One region of the Nocardiopsis sp. LDBS1602 genome, then DNA from elsewhere that is predicted to be linked to it. Evidence: predicted binding sites of a transcription regulator. Region 1 holds the regulator's gene; the other holds the start of a gene.

The links. The regulator HrcA, encoded in region 1, represses chaperone genes, less so after heat shock. The targets are predictions, from matches to a motif close to TTGGCACTCTCNNNNNGAGAGTGCCAA.
Region 2: the regulator HrcA is predicted to act here: its motif matches at 2,473-2,499, upstream of groES (co-chaperone GroES).

The regions. Positions count from the first base shown of each region.
Region 1 covers NZ_JAYLVW010000001.1:1,667,177-1,675,428, reverse strand. Annotated here, with positions in the region: gene U9J66_RS07635 (DUF4870 domain-containing protein) at 1-79, opposite strand, end outside; gene U9J66_RS07630 (DUF3097 domain-containing protein) at 531-1,370, opposite strand; gene hrcA (heat-inducible transcriptional repressor HrcA) at 1,548-2,561, shown strand; gene dnaJ (molecular chaperone DnaJ) at 2,566-3,711, shown strand; gene U9J66_RS07615 (16S rRNA (uracil(1498)-N(3))-methyltransferase) at 3,708-4,451, shown strand; gene U9J66_RS07610 (hypothetical protein) at 4,565-5,284, opposite strand; gene U9J66_RS07605 (SigE family RNA polymerase sigma factor) at 5,281-5,811, opposite strand; gene U9J66_RS07600 (histidine triad nucleotide-binding protein) at 6,152-6,502, shown strand; gene U9J66_RS07595 (PhoH family protein) at 6,768-7,862, shown strand; gene ybeY (rRNA maturation RNase YbeY) at 8,000-8,252, shown strand, end outside.
Region 2 covers NZ_JAYLVW010000002.1:445,913-454,164, forward strand. Annotated here, with positions in the region: gene U9J66_RS10120 (hypothetical protein) at 1-751, opposite strand, end outside; gene U9J66_RS10125 (class I SAM-dependent methyltransferase) at 1,140-2,399, opposite strand; gene groES (co-chaperone GroES) at 2,627-2,935, shown strand; gene groL (chaperonin GroEL) at 3,042-4,646, shown strand; gene U9J66_RS10140 (sigma-70 family RNA polymerase sigma factor) at 4,851-5,501, shown strand; gene guaB (IMP dehydrogenase) at 5,796-7,286, shown strand; gene U9J66_RS10150 (GuaB3 family IMP dehydrogenase-related protein) at 7,406-8,252, shown strand, end outside.

The DNA.
Region 1 (8,252 bases):
ACACGAAACCGGACAGGTGGGCGAGCATCGCCGCCAGGACGTCGCGGCCACCGCCGACCGGCGCGGGGGCGGCGGACACGGGGTGGGGCGCGCCCTGGCCGGGGTGTCCCCCCGGAACCGGAGCGCCCTGGGGAGCTTGAGGGGTCGGCGCGGGGTGCCCGCCCGACGGGTGATGTGGAGCCGGAGCCGGGTGATCCTGAGGGGGCCCCTGGGGCACGGGCGGAGTCGGAGGGGCGAAGTCCGGGCGCCCGCCCATCAAAGGCCGTCGTCCGAGGGTGTGATGGTCACCGGCCGCGGGCGGGGCCGGACGGGGAGAACCCTCAGGTCGCTGCGGAGGGGGCGCGGGATGCCCGCCCGACGGACCTCCCGGAGCGGGAGAGGCCCCCGGACCACCTCTCTGGTCCCGGTGCGGCGGCCACTGCCCCCGAGGCTCGTCCGGGGACGGGGGGTTCGACGGGGTCTCGCTCATGCTCTTCCTCGGTTCGACGGTCGGGACGTCGGGCGGACACACCACGACGGCGCCCGGGACCTCAGTCTTCCAGGGGGTGGGGGCCGGTGACGAAGTCGATGAGCTCCTCGACCCGCCCCAACAGGGAGGGTTCGAGATCACCGTAACCGCGGACCGAGCCGAGGATGCGCCGCCAGGCCTCGCCCGTCTCCATCCGCCAACCCAGCGCGGAGACCACCCCCTCCTTCCAGGGGAGCCCCCGAGGGACCTCGGGCCAGGCCCGGATCCCCACCGCCCCGGGGCGCACCGCCTGCCACACGTCCACGTACGGATGCCCCACCACGAGCACGTCCTCGCCCTGGACACGCTCGGCGATCCGGCTCTCCTTGGAGCCCGGGACCAGATGGTCCACCAGGACGCCCAGACGCCGCCCCGGTCCGGGGGAGAACTCCGCCACCACCGAGGGCAGATCGTCCACGCCCTCCAGGAACTCCACGGCCACACCCTCCACACGAAGGTCGTGACCCCACACCTTCTCCACCAGCTCCGCGTCGTGGGCGCCCTCGACGTAGATCCGACTCTCCCTGGCCGTACGAGCACGGGCGTCGGTCACCGCGATCGACCCCGAGGCGCTGCGCAACGGCCCCTTGGGCGCCTCACGAGGACGCACCAGGGTCACCGTGCGCCCCTCCAGGGAGAAGGCGGCCGGCTCCAGATCGAACACCCGCCGTCGACCGGCCCGATCCTCCAAGGTCACCGTGGCCTTGTCCCAGGCCACCACGGCCCCACAGAACGTCTCCTCGACGTCCTCCACGACCAGGTCGCGAGCGAGCGGTACCTCGGGCACCACGCTCGCGCCGCGTCGTCGTCGATCCTCCGCCAGAACGTCTCGGCCGTACCGACCGGTTCCCTTGGTAGCCACGGTGGTGCAGTGTACTGGTGAGAGGATCGGTGCTCCGGCGACCGTGTGCGGTAGGTCGCCGATCCACCGGGAAGAAGAGAGGGCGTCCCGGACGTTGCCCCCGGCGAGTAGCCGTGCGGGTTTGCGGTCGGGCATAGAATCGGCACTGAGGACCACGGAGTGCCAGGAGGTGGCGAGTTGCTGGATGAGCGCAAGCTCGCGGTCCTGCGTGCCGTCGTCGAGGACTTCGTCAACACCAACGAACCGGTCGGTTCCAGGGCGTTGGCCGACCGACACCCTCTCGGTGTCTCTCCGGCGACCATTCGCAACGACATGGTCGCGCTGGAGGAGGAGGGGTACATCACCCAGCCGCACACCAGTGCCGGACGGGTGCCCACGGACAAGGGGTACCGCCTCTTCGTGGACCGCCTCTCCTCGGTCAAACCCCTCTCCGCGGCGGAACGCCGCGCCATCGAGTCCTTCCTCGGCGGCGCCGTGGACCTCGACGAGATCGTCGCTCGCACGGTACGGCTGCTCGCGCAGCTCACCCGCCAGGTCGCGATCGTCCAGTACCCGTCGCTGACCCGCTCGTCGGTCCAGCACGTGGAACTCGTACCCCTCGGCGGCCACCGCATCATGATGGTCGTCATCACCAACACCGGCCGTGTCGAACAGCGGGTCATCGACGGCCTCGGCGTCGTCGACGAGAGCGTGGTGGAGGACCTGCGCTCCATGCTCAACCGCGCCATCGCCGGCAAACACCTCGGTGACGTGCCCGACGCGGTGGAGGACCTGCCCGCCCAGGTCGCGCCGGAGGACCGATCGTTCGCGATCGCCGTCCTCTCGGTCCTGTTGGAGAGCCTCGTCGAGCGGCACGAGGAGAAGATCGTCCTGGCGGGCACCGCCAACCTCGCGGCGGTCGACTTCGCGGCGAGCCTGCGGGACGTACTCGAAGCACTGGAAGAGAACATGGTCCTCATCCGTTTGTTGGGTGAGGCGAAGGACCCCTCGATGCTCACCGTGCGTATCGGCGCGGAGAACTTCCACGAGGGGCTTCGATCCACCTCCATCGTGTCGGCCGACTACGGTGTGGGAAACCAGTCGCTGGCCAAGATCGGTGTGGTGGGACCCACCCGGATGGACTACCCGGGGACGATGGGCGCCGTCCGTGCGGTGGCTCGGTATGTCGGACAGATTTTGGCAGGACAGTAACTCAGTGGCCAGAGACTATTACCAGGTTCTCGGGGTGCGTCGCGACGCGTCCAAGGACGAGATCAAGAAGGCGTACCGGCGGCTCGCGCGCGAGTTGCACCCGGACATCAACCCGGACCCGGCGACCCAGGAGCGCTTCAAGGAGGTGACCCAGGCCTACGAGGTCCTCTCCGACGAGAACAAGCGTCGGATGTTCGACATGGGCCAGGACCCCTTCGCTCCGGGCGGCGGGGGAGGGGCCGGCGGCTTCGGCGGCTCGGGCGGCTTCGCCTTCGACGACATCATGAACGCCTTCTTCGGCGGCGGCCAGCCCGGTGGGCGTGGGCCGCGCGAACGGGTCCGGCGCGGACGCAGCATCAAGATCCGCATCGAACTGGACCTGGTCGAGACCGCCTTCGGCGTGAGCAAGGAGATCACCTTCCCCACCGCCATCCTGTGCGAGACCTGCCAGGGTGAGGGGACGGCCGCCGGTTCGCACCGCACCACCTGCGAGATGTGCCACGGCCAGGGAGAGGTCTCCCAGGTCACGCGCTCCTTCCTGGGCCAGGTCATGACCTCGCGCCCCTGCCCGCAGTGCTCGGGCCAGGGCTCGGTCATCACCAACCCCTGCGGAGACTGCGCCGGAGAGGGGCGGGTCCGGGAGAAGGTCACCCGTACCGTCAAGATCCCCGCCGGTGTGGACGACGGCACCCGCATCCAGCTCGCCGGCGAGGGCGAGGTCGGCCCCAACGGCGGACCGCGCGGCGACATCATCCTGGAGATCGTGCAGAAGTCCCACCCGACGTTCGAACGTCGCGGCGACGACCTGCACTGCACCATCACCGTGCCGATGACGGCCGCGGCGCTGGGCGCCTCCTTCGCCTTCGACACCCTCGACGGCACCGAGAACATCGACCTGCGCCCGGGGACCAACTCCGGACACGTGATCACCCTGCCGGGCAAGGGCGTCACCCACCTCGACGGCGGAGGCCGGGGCGACCTGCGCATCCGGGTCGACGTGGAGACCCCCGGCAAGCTCGACGAGGAGCAGGAGGCCCTCCTGCGCAAGTTCGCCGAACTGCGCGGCGAGGACCAGAACCCGGGACGATTCAGCCCCGGACACGGCGGGTTCTTCTCCAAGATCCGTGACGCCTTCGGCGCGAACAAGTGACGCCGCCGGTCTTCCTGGTGGAGACCGGGGCCCTGGCCGCCGACCTGATCCGTCTCGACGGACCCGAGGGTCGGCACGCCGCCGCCGTCCGACGCATCCGTGAGGGCGAGACCGTCGATCTCTCCGACGGTCTCGGCCTCCGGGTCCGCTGCGAGGTGGTGGAGGTCGTCGGCAAGGACACCCTCCTCTGCCGAGTCTCCGAACGCCTGGACGAACCCGAGCCGCGACCACGGCTCACCGTGATCCAGGCCCTGCCCAAACGGGACCGCGGAGAACTGGCGGTCGAGACGATGACCGAGGCCGGGGTCGACGTCGTCGTCCCCTGGGCGGCCGAACGCTGCGTCACCCAGTGGAAGGGCGATCGAGGCTCCAAGGCCCTGGCCAAGTGGCGCTCCTGCGCTCGAGAGGCCGCCAAACAGGCCAGGCGTGCCCGGATGCCCGAGGTCACCGAACCGGTCGACCGCAAGGGCGCGGCCGAACTGCTCGCCGCGGCCGATCTGGCCGTGGTCCTGCACGAGGACGGCGCCGAACGGCTCTCCACGCTCACCCTCCCCGAAGCCCCCCACGACGGAGGCATCGTCCTGGTGGTGGGGCCGGAGGGAGGAGTATCCGACGCCGAACTCGCCGCCTTCGACGAGGCCGGCGCCGTACGGGCCCTACTCGGGCCCTCGGTCCTACGGACCTCCACGGCCGGAGTGGCGGCACTGTCGGTCCTCCAGGCGCGCACCGGACGCTGGTGACCGCACCCGGCACCGCCGGACCGCGAACACGAAGAGAACGAAAAGAGGAGGGGCCGCGCGATCGCGCGGCCCCTCCTCTTCGTACGACCGTGTCATGACACGGACCGTCGCGGTCACTCGACGGTGACGTTGTCCTCTTCGGAACCTCCACCGCCGCTTCCGCCGCCGTTCCCGGAACCGTCGCCGTTCGGCGACTCGTTGTCCTCGGGCTCCTTGTCCGGGTCGGAACCGGGATCGGTGCTCGGAGAGCTCGGGCCGGCCGTGGGCTCCTTCTCCGGATCGCAGTCGCGATCCTCGGGAGAGGAGGAACCCTCTCGGTCCCTCTCCCTGTCGGAACCCGAAGGCGAGGGGGAGGCCATGTCCGTGGGACGGCAGGAGGCGGCGGACTCCACCTTCTCCTCGTCCGACCCCTCCTCGGCGTCGGGGCTGGGCGAACCCTCTCGGTCCTTCTCCGGCTCCTCCGAGGCCCCACCACCATCGATGGCGGGGTCGGACTCGTCGGACGTCGCCACGACGTCGCCGTCGCGTTCCTCGCCCGCCACCGGAGGCGTACCCTCACGATCCGCGCCGGCGGGGACCATCTCCAACACCTGGTCGCGCACCTGGGGGCTGGAGATGATCACCGAGGCCACGATCAGGACCGCCGCCGCCACCGCGGCGACCGGACGTAGCCAGGGAAGGCCGAACCAGGACGAACGCCGATGCCGCTCGGTGCGTTCACGGATCAGGTTGAGGCCCTCGGCCGAGGGCGAGACGGTGTCCGCCTCCGCTTGGAGCATCCGGCGGAGCTGTTCCTCGAACTCCAGGTCGTTCTGGTCGTTTGGACTGCTCATGTGGTCTGCTCCAGTGCAGAGCGGAGCGCGGCGATACCACGGGAGGAGTGGCTCTTGACCGCACCTCGGCTGATGCCCATGGCGTCCGCGATCTGCGCTTCGGACAGGTCACCGTAGTACCGGAGCACGATGGCCTCTCGCTGACGAGTGGGTAGCTTGCGTAGGGCCCTGATGACCGCTTCGCGTTCCATCAGGTTCATGGCGCCGTGCTCGGCGCTGGGGGCGTCGGGTAGGGCCTTGGGGGCGTGCTTCTCCACGACCGCGCGGTGGCGCAGGACCGACCTGGCCTTGTTCACCACGGCCTGACGCAGATAGGACAGGGCCTTGCTGGGGTCCCGTAGACGGCGCCAGGCTCCGTGCATGGCCACGAAGGCGTCCTGAACGACTTCCTCCGCGGTCGCATGGTCCCGGACGAGAAGCGCGGCCAGCCTGACGAGGGGGCGGTAGTGCTCCCGGTAGAGCTCCGTCACGGCGTGGTCGGCGTCCCACTCGACCGCGAGTGGCGCCGTGGTGGCTCCGGCCACCATGGTTTCTGTCGTCACGTCAGTTCGACGCACACCCTTGTCGCGGGGTTTACGAAAGGGCATACCTCTTCTTTTCCAGGTAGACGCGCGTTCCGATTCGAAGGGGCCCGATCCGGTCGAAAGACGACGAGATCGGCGCTCATGACGCGCACGGACAGAAAGCCTATCGTGTCGCCGCTCGCGGCCGTCGAGGGAACGGAGATCGGCCCGGTTGCGGAAAGGTTGAGAGTTCATCTCCCCGGCCGGGGCCCTGCGACCGACCGATCCCTGCGGCATCATGGTGCCCGAACGCACCCGGAGGGCCCGACGGAGAACGGTCGGGCCGAGCGACGGAAGGTACGCGATGGTCGACCCCGACTGCCTTTTCTGCAAGATCGTGAAGGGGGAGGTGCCCGCGGACATCGTTCGCGAGACGGAGCGCACCCTCGCCTTCCGCGACATCAACCCCCAGGCCCCCACCCACGTCCTGGTGATTCCGCGCGAACACCACCGTGACGCCGTCGCGGCCGCCATCGCCGACAACGGCCTGCTGGACGAGATCGTCCGTGAGGCCCACCAGGTGGCCGAAGCCGAGGGCATCGCCGAGACCGGCTACCGGATCGTTCTCAACACGGGCCCCGGCGCCGGACAGACCGTCTTCCACCTCCACGCCCACGTGCTCGGCGGCCGCGGTCTCAACTGGCCCCCCGGATAGACGGTGACCGGTCCCGCCCGGTCCGGCCCCTTCGACACCGTCGACGAACGCCCGTCCGGCCCGGCGGCCGCCCGTTTTAACCGATCGTGCCCGCCGGGCCCGCGTTGGTAGAATCGAACCAGGGCTCATCGGTCGCTCCGGGTGTCTCGAACACCCGTGGTGACCACGGCGGCGCCGTCGACCGACCTCGGTGCCGGGCCCGGGACAATCCCCCGCCGTGGGGTACGTGACCGAAGGGTAAGGACAGCGGCCGCAAGGCCACACCATGGCCGAGTCAAATCACGCGCACCAGGACCAGGAGACCCAGGTCAAGGTCGTGGTGCCGGACGAACATACGATGGTCGGTCTGCTCGGCTCGGGAGACGAACTCCTCCGGGCCCTGGAGCGGGCCTTCGACAGTGACATCCACGTCCGCGGCAACGAGTTCACGATCACGGGCACCCCCGAGGAGACCGCCGTGGTGGTCCGCCTCGTGGAGGAGCTGATCGAGCTCGCCAAGAGCGGCACGCACATCACCCCCGACACGATCGGGCGCATGATCCACATGCTGCGCTCGCCCGGGAACGAGCGCCCCGCGGACGTGCTCACCACCAACATCCTGTCGAACCGGGGCAAGACGATCCGCCCCAAGACGCTGAACCAGAAGCGCTACGTCGACACCATCGACCGCAGCACCGTGGTCTTCGGCATCGGCCCGGCGGGGACCGGTAAGACCTACCTGGCGATGGCCAAGGCGGTCAAGGCCCTCCAGGACAAGGAGGTCAACCGGATCATCCTCACGCGTCCGGCGGTCGAGGCCGGTGAGCGTCTGGGATTCCTTCCGGGCACCCTCTACGACAAGATCGACCCCTACCTGCGGCCGCTCTACGACGCCCTGCACGACATGCTGGACCCGGACTCCATCCCCAAGCTGATGGCCGCCGGCACCATCGAGGTCGCCCCCCTGGCATATATGAGGGGTAGAACCCTTAATGACTCGTTCATCATCTTGGACGAGGCGCAGAACACCTCGCCCGAGCAGATGAAGATGTTCCTCACCCGGCTCGGCTTCGGCTCCAAGATCGTGGTCACCGGTGACGTCACCCAGGTGGACCTGCCCGGTGGACAGACCAGCGGGCTCCGGACCATCGAGAACATCCTGCGTGACATCGACGACATCGCCTTCTGCCGATTGAGCAGTGAAGATGTCGTCCGGCACCGGCTCGTGGGCCAGATCGTCGACGCCTACGGTCGCTACGACGCGGCCCAGGGCGTGAACGGCGACGGGGCCGGCCGGTCCCGACCTCGGCGTGGACGGCGCCCCTCCGGCGACATCCCGCGTACGGACCGCACCGAGGACGGCCCGGACCGGGCAGACTGAGAGGACGTACGGATGACACCGGCGGGTGGGCCCGCCACGTGCGGGCCCACCGCTGTCGGTACGGCGTCCGTTCTCCGAAGAACGTCCGGCGGCCCGTCCCGCCGATCACCACCGACCAAGTGAGGCACCCGCAACCGATGAGTATCGACGTCGCCAACGAGTCAGGCGTCTCCAGTGTGGACGAGGAGAGGCTCTCCCGTCTGGCCCGGCACGTGCTCGACGCCATGCGCGTCCACCCGTTGGCCGAGCTGTCCGTCGTGCTGGTGGACGAAGGCCCCATGACCGATCTGCACGTTCGCTGGATGGACGAGCCCGGCCCCACCGACGTGCTCTCCTTCCCCATGGACGAGCTGCGTCCCGGTGGCCCCGGCCGCACCAGCGACCCCGGTG
Region 2 (8,252 bases), on a different contig from region 1:
TCAGGGCGGTGGTGAGCTCCTCGCCGAGCCTGACACCGGTGGCGTTCAGCTCCTCGCGGCTCTCGCGGACGGCGGTGTCCAGGGTCTCCCGGCTCCGCTCGATGGCCTCGGCGAGCTCGTCCTTGCTCTCGGCCAGGGTGGTGCGGACCGTGGTGGTCAGCTCCTCGTGGCGTTCCCCGAGGGCGGTGTCCACGGCGCCGAGCGAGGTCTCGATGGCCTCGGTCCGCTCGTTCAGCCTCTTCAGGGCGGCGTCGAGGGCGTCCAGACGGGTCCCGAAGGTCTCGCCCAGTTCGGTGACGCGCTCGCCGACCTCGGAGAGCTGCTCGGCGGTCTTGGTCCCCGTCTCGGCCATGCGCTGGAGCCGGGTCAGCGCGGTGTCGAGGTGACCGGCGATGCGGTTGGTGTCGGCCCGGAGGGAGGACATGTCCGACAGGGGCTTGACCTGTCGTCCGACGACCTCGATGTGCTCGGCGAGAGCCTCGGCCCACTCCGGGGGGCGGGCCATGAAGTCGTCGATGCGTCCGTCGACCGCGGTGATCGACTCGGCCAGAGAGACGAGTTCGCGCTCGCGCAGCTCGCGCAGCAGCCACTCCATGCCCTCGAGGCGCTGACGCATCTCCTCGTTGACGGCACCCTGGGACTTCTGTTCCGAGACGTGTTCCTGAGCGGCCTGGGACAGGAGGTCGCGCATCCGGTCGGAGACACCGGCCTGACCTCCCCCGTTGAGGAAGTTGTGATTGGTCTGTTCCACCGAGGTGCTCCTTATGGTTCTGGCGCTCCCGTCCGTACCCGGATTCATCGGACGGTGGAGAGGTACCGGGGGGACGGGTTCTCGATGGTCCCCGGGCGGGCGTGGTCACGCGCCGGTCGCGTCTCACCGTGATGAAAACGTGACCGTGCGTGCACACAGCGGGTGCGGGTCGTCGCCGGACGAACCGCGGGGGAGCGGATCCGACGAGCGTGGCCTTCCGGGGGAGCCCATGAGAAGGGAAAGAATTCAGCGTTCGCCAGTTTAACGACATCCCTTGGGCGAGCCAGGGGAGACCGCCAAAGATGTCGGTGGGATAGGTAACGATATGGTTCCCGGCCGCCGTTTCGAATGCCGGAGGGCCGATCCGCACCCCGGGTCGAGGGTCCGCTCAGATCGCCTGTGGCGCGGGGATCCTACGACACAGCAGGTAGAAGGGCTTTTCTCCGATCCGGGTGAGGACGACGGTCATGGATTCCGGTCCGGAGGCCCGCAGATCACGGCGGAGTTTCTCGGTGTCCACCGCCGAACCACGTTTCTTGATCGTTATCGTTCCGGCCTTGTGCGATCGAATCGAAGAACGCAATCGCTTCAGGGAGAACGGCGCGAACTCGACGATCTCCAGCACGCGCCACAGAGCCGAGGCCTCCGCCCGCTCCGAGGTGAAGTAGGCGATGCGCTCGTCCAACAGCGCGCCGTCCACGCGCGCGGCCGCCTCCGCCACCAGGTGCGAACGCACCACGGCGGGGTCGGGGTCGTAGAGGTAGCGACGTGGGGCGTCCACCGGAGCCGGGCCGACGTCGGGATCGGAGTCCAGGTGGGCGATCGCCCCCTCGCGTTCCAGCAGCCCCGGGCGTTCGTGCAGGACCGTCGCCCGCCGGCTCGGCCCCCCGGCCAGGGCCCCGAACCACAGGGCCGTCTCCTTCAGTTCCCCGTCCACCGAGATCCACTCGGCGGAGGCGGCGGGCGAGAGCACCTCGTGGGGGATCCCGGGGGCGGCCTTCAAGCAGGCCGCCTCGGCCCTCTCGGCCAGATCGGTGGCCACGTCCCACGAAGGGGAGTAGGCGGCCGGGTCGAACACCCGGCCACGACCGCCCCGACGGGCCGGGTCGCAGAACAGCAGGGGGTAGGCGCCCGGGGTCACGTCGTTCACGTCGCCCTCACGGACGCGGGCGTACGACTCCAGTCCGAGGGCCTCGATGTTGGCGCGGGCCACCGCCACCGTGAGGGGGTCGGCGTCCACCCCCTCGACCCTCACCCCCCGTTCGGCCAGGGCCAGCAGGTCCGCGCCGATCCCACAGCACAGGTCGCCCGCGTCCAGGGAGACGGCGGACGTCGCGGCGATCCTCGCCGCGCGATAGGCGGCCACCGAGCCCCGGGTGGACTGTTCGAGACCGTCGGGGGTGAAGAACATCCCCCGTGCGCGCTCTCCGAACTTGGCGCGCCCCCGCTCGCGCAGCCCCACCTGGGTCATCACGGCGTTGACCAGCTCGGAGACGGGGAGTTCCGGGGACAGCGCCGCCACGGCCGGATCTTCGCGCAGGTGGGAGGCGGTCGCCAGCGGATTCCGGGCCGCCTCGGACGGATCCACGCCGGCGATGATCTCCCGCCCGGCGTCGGTGAGCAGGGCCGAGAAGGCGGGAAGGCGCATGGATCCTCCTGCGATGGGCACGACGGGGTAGGTGGCCGCCCCCTACGGGAGGGGTCCTCGCCACATTTCCATTCTGGCACTCTCGGGGGTAGAGTGCTAAACGCGACGAGGCCGGTCTGGCACCCGCGACGACAGGCCGCCGCGGTCGCCCCTTTTACATAGCCGGTCCGTGCCACCGCACGGGCCGATGTTCAGGACACCGAAACCTTGAAGGGGGAGGTCACACAGTGTCGACCGCCACCAAGACCGTGCTGAAGCCGCTCGAGGACCGCGTCGTGGTCAAGACCCTGGAGGCCGAGCAGACCACCGCCTCCGGTCTGGTCATCCCGGACACCGCCAAGGAGAAGCCCCAGGAGGGCGAGATCCTGGCCGTGGGTCCCGGTCGCCTCGACGACAACGGCAAGCGCGTCGCCCTCGATGTGAAGGTCGGCGACGTCGTCCTCTACAGCAAGTACGGCGGCACCGAGGTCAAGTACGACGGCCAGGAGTACCTGGTTCTCTCCGCTCGCGACCTGCTCGCGGTCGTCGAGAAGTAGTCCTCGGCTACTGAGCCCTCAACATCCCGCACCGGTCGGCCTTCGAAGCCGGGCGGGGCGGGATGTTCTCGTTTCGACCTCACACCGCTAAGAGGAAACACCACAGATGCCGAAGATCCTGGAGTTCGAGGACGACGCCCGCCGCGCTCTCGAGCAGGGCGTGAACCGTCTCGCCGACGCCGTCAAGGTGACCCTGGGCCCGCGCGGCCGCAACGTCGTCATCGACAAGAAGTTCGGCGCCCCCACCATCACGAACGACGGTGTGACCGTCGCCCGTGAGATCGAGCTGGACGAGCCCTACGAGAACCTGGGCGCCCAGCTGGTCAAGGAGGTCGCCACCAAGACCAACGACGCCGCGGGCGACGGCACCACCACCGCCACCGTGCTGGCCCAGGCGCTGGTCCGCGAGGGCCTGCGCAGCGTGGCCGCCGGCGCCTCCCCGATGTCCCTGAAGAAGGGCATCGACGCCGCCGCCGCCGAGGTGTCGCGCACCCTCCTGGAGCGCGCCGTTCCGATCAAGGAGCGCTCCGACATCGCCTACGTGGCGACCAACTCCGCCCAGGACGCCCAGATCGGCGACCTGATCGCCGAGGCCTTCGACAAGGTCGGCAAGGACGGCGTCATCACGGTGGAGGAGGCCCCGACCTTCGGTCTGGAGCTCGACTTCACCGAGGGCATGCAGTTCGACAAGGGCTACATCTCCCCGTACTTCGTCACGGACGGGGACCGCCAGGAGGCGGTCCTGGAGGACGCCCTCGTCCTCATCTCGCAGGGCAAGATCGGCAACCTCAACGAGCTGCTGCCGCTCCTGGAGAAGGTCGTCCAGAGCAAGAAGCCGCTGCTGATCATCGCCGAGGACGTCGAGGGCGACGCCCTGGGCGCCCTGGTGCTGAACAAGATGCGCGGCATGCTCAACGTCGCCGCCGTCAAGGCGCCCGGCTTCGGTGAGCGCCGCAAGGCCATGCTCCAGGACATCGCCGTTCTGACCGGCGGCCAGGTCATCTCCGAGGAGGTCGGCCTGACCCTGGAGAACGCCGAGCTGGACGCGCTGGGCAGCGTCCGTCGCATCACGATCACCAAGGACGCCACGACGCTCGTCGACGGTGCCGGCGCGCAGGCCGAGGTCGAGGACCGCGTTCGCCAGATCCGCAACGAGATCGAGGCGAGCGACTCCGACTGGGACCGCGAGAAGCTCCAGGAGCGTCTGGCCAAGCTCGCCGGCGGCGTCTCGGTGCTGCGCGTGGGCGCGGCCACCGAGGTCGAGCTCAAGGAGAAGAAGCACCGCCTCGAGGACGCCATCTCGGCGACCCGCGCGGCCATCGAGGAGGGCATCGTCGCCGGTGGCGGCGCCTCCCTGGTGCACGCCTCCACCGCCCTGGGCGACCTGGGCCTGACCGGTGACGAGGCCACCGGTGTGGCGATCGTCCGCCGCGCCCTGGTCGAGCCCGCCCGGTGGATCGCGGAGAACGCGGGCGCCGAGGGCTACGTCGTCACGCACCGTGTCTCCGAGCTGGAGGTCGGCCACGGCTTCAACGCCGCGACCGGCACCTACGGCGACCTGACCGCCGAGGGCATCCTCGACCCGGTCAAGGTCTCCCGCTCCGCCGTCCAGAACGCCGCCTCCATCGCGGGCATGCTGCTGACCACCGAGGTGCTGGTCGCGGACAAGCCCGAGGAGAGCGACGACGACGGTCACGGCCACGCTCACTAGGAGCGTCGGGTCGGGTACGTTTCCGTACCGATGACCTCGAGCGGGGGTGGGGCGCCACGGCGTCCCACCCCCGCTCATTACCACGCTGAGGGCGAAAAACAGGGTCGATGTGGTGGCGATTTCAGCCTATTTTCCCAAAATGTGACCATTCTGTAGTTGCCGTTTGGAGTGGTTGGGTCCCGTGGTGCGGGCATCATTCGTAACGTGACGGATGCAGGCGCCCGGGAAGGCGTTACCGCGCAGCGGACAGGGACGCCCAAGGAACACGAGGGGGCGGCCCCCGAATCGCGTGAGACGGGTTTGAACCGATTGGGTTCGCTCGCCGTCCAAGGAGATGACAGTGCCATGGACTCGCTACTGCGCGAGGTCCGGCCCATGGTGGTCAGGTACTGTCGCAGTCGCCTGGCACGGGTCTCGGGGCTGGCGCACTACTCCGACGACGTCGCGCAGGAGGTCTGTATAGCCCTGCTCTCGGCGATCCCCCGCTACCAGGACCGAGGCAGGCCCTTCGCCTCCTTCGTGTTCGGCATCGCCGCGCACAAGGTCGCGGACACCCTCCGTGTGGCGGGTCGGGTGGAGACGGTCCCCACCGACACCGTGCCCGAACAGCCGGACGAGGGGCCGGGGCCCGAGGAGTCCGCAGTGCGCGTGATCGAGGCACAGCGGGCCAGAGACCTCCTCGACGAATTGCCCGAACAGCAGCGAAGACTGCTGGTGATGCGGGTGATCACAGGATTGACAGCGGACGAGACGGGAAATCTCCTTGGAATGTCGGCAGGGGCGGTACGGGTTGCCCAGCACCGAGCTATCGCTCGGCTTCGGAAGGTGGCCCTGGCGAACCGCGTCCTCCCATAGAAGCTCCCTCGAACACGGGCGCAGGCCCGGGCCGGGACCGCGTTCCTGTCCGAACCGTTTCGTCCACCCTCTGATCGTGGGCTCCAAGGGCTACTGCCGTTACCTTCACGCCGCGCCCCGGTGATCCTCTCTTGACCTGAGGGCCGCTCAAACCGTGACGTTGGCCACTTTGGGTGCGGGGTGACGGGGCAAACAGTCCGATCCACCTGGGGCGACCGGGTCGACGACCTAGGATGAGACGACACGCGGGGGCGATCCGCGCAGGTGTTGCCGGTCAACAGCGGAGGTTGTGTCATGAGCCAGGACTACAGCGACTACGGGGACAAACTGCTCCCGCCGGGCCTGACCTACGACGATGTTCTGCTGGTCCCGGCCTACTCCGACCTTCAGCCCGGAGAGGTGGACACCGCCACGCGGCTGTCCCGCAACATCTCCCTGAGCATCCCGCTGATCTCCGCCGCGATGGACACCGTCACCGAGGCCCGCATGGCCGTGGCGATGGCCCGCCAGGGCGGCGTCGGCGTCCTGCACCGCAACCTCTCCGCCGAAGACCAGGCGGGCCAGGTCGACCTGGTCAAGCGCTCCGAGGCCGGCATGGTCACCGACCCCGTCACCTGTCGTCCCGAGGACGACCTGGCCGAGGTCGAGCGCCTCTGCGCCCACTACCGGATCTCCGGCGTCCCGGTCACCGACGAGAACGGCACCCTCGTCGGCATCGTCACCAACCGTGACATGCGCTTCGAGGACGACCGCTCCCGCCCGGTCCGCGAGGTCATGACCACCCGGAACCTGGTCACCGCCCCCGTCGGCGTCGGCCGCGAGCGCGCCTTCGAACTGCTGCGCGAGCACAAGGTCGAGAAGCTCCCGCTCGTGGACGCCGACAACCGCCTGCGCGGTCTGATCACCGTCAAGGACTTCATCAAGAGCGAGCAGTTCCCCAACGCCACCAAGGACGCCGACGGCCGCCTCGTCGTCGGCGGCGCCGTGGGAGTGGGAACCGCCGCCGAGGAGCGCGCCAAGCTGCTCATCGACGCCGGGGTCGACTTCATCGTCGTCGACACCGCGCACGGCCACTCCGCCGGCCTCGCCGACATGGTCTCCAAGCTCAAGGCCAACTCCCGCGCCGACATCGTCGCCGGCAACGTCGCCACCCGCGCCGGCGCCCAGCTGCTGATCGACGCCGGCGCCGACGCCGTCAAGGTCGGTGTGGGGCCGGGCTCCATCTGCACCACCCGCGTGGTCGCCGGCGTGGGCGCGCCCCAGCTCACCGCCATCCTCGAGGCCGCCAAGGCCTGTGGGCCGGCCGAGGTCCCGCTCATCGCCGACGGCGGTCTCCAGTACTCGGGCGAGATCGCCAAGGCCATCACCGCCGGGGCGAGCAGCGTCATGCTCGGCAGCCTCCTCGCCGGTGTCGAGGAGAGCCCGGGCGAGCTCATCTTCATCAACGGCAAGCAGTTCAAGGCCTACCGGGGCATGGGGTCGTTGGGCGCCATGCGCGGCCGTTCCTTCTCCAAGGACCGCTACGCGCAGGCCGACGTCTCCTCCGAGGACAAGCTCGTCCCCGAGGGCATCGAAGGACAGGTCCCCTTCCGCGGCCCGCTCTCGGCCGTCGCCCACCAGCTCGTCGGCGGTCTCCACCAGTCCATGTGGTACGCGGGCACCCGCACCGTCCCCGAGCTCCGCGAGCGTGGCCAGCTCATGCGCATCACCAGCGCCGGCCTGCGCGAGAGCCACCCGCACGACATCAAGATGACCGTGGAGGCCCCCAACTACAACGCCCGCTGACTTCGGGCGATGGGGCCGAGCAGAGGATGACCGCGGGCGGATAGACTCGCGTCCGCGGTCATCGCTCCGGTCGACCGGCCGGAGCCGCACGTCAGAGGGGAAGCGAAGCGTTGGCTCAGGTGGAGATCGGGCTGGGCAAGAACGGGCGTCGTGCCTACGAACTCGACGAGATCGGGATCGTGCCCGCCCGACGGACCCGCGACCCGGAGGAGGTGTCGATCGCCTGGCAGATCGACGCCTACCGGTTCGAGACGCCCCTGGTGGTCAGCCCCATGGACAGCGTCGCCTCGCCCAAGACCGTGGTCGCGGTCGGTGAACAGGGCGGACTCGGCGTTCTCGACCTGGAGGGTCTGTGGACCCGCTACGAGGACCCCGAACCGCTGCTCCAGGAGATCCGGGACCTCGACGACGTCGCGGCCACCAAGCGGCTCCAGGAGATCTACTCCGCCCCCATCCAGGAGGAGCTGATCGGCCGCCGGATCGAGGAGATCCGTGACGCCGGTCTGGTCACCGCCGCGCGCCTGTCGCCGCAGCGCACCGCCCAGTACCACAAGGCGGTCGTCGACGCGGGCGTGGACATCTTCGTCATCCGCGGCACCACCGTCTCCGCCGAGCACGTCTCCGGCCGGGCCGAGCCGCTCAACCTCAAGCAGTTCATCTACGACCTCGACGTCCCCGTCGTGGTCGGCGGCTGCGCCACCTACACCGCCGCCCTGCACCTGATGCGCACCGGTGCCGCCGGTGTCCTCGTCGGCTTCGGCGGCGGCTCCGGCCACACCACCCGCTCCGTCCTGGGCGTGGCCGTCCCCATGGCCAGCGCCATCGGCGACGTCGCCGCGGCCCGCCGCGACTACCTCGACGAATCCGGCGGCCGTTACGTGCACGTCATCGCCGACGGCGGTATGACCGGCAGCGGCGACATCGCCAAGGCCCTGGCCTGCGGCGCCGACGCCGTCATGGTCGGAT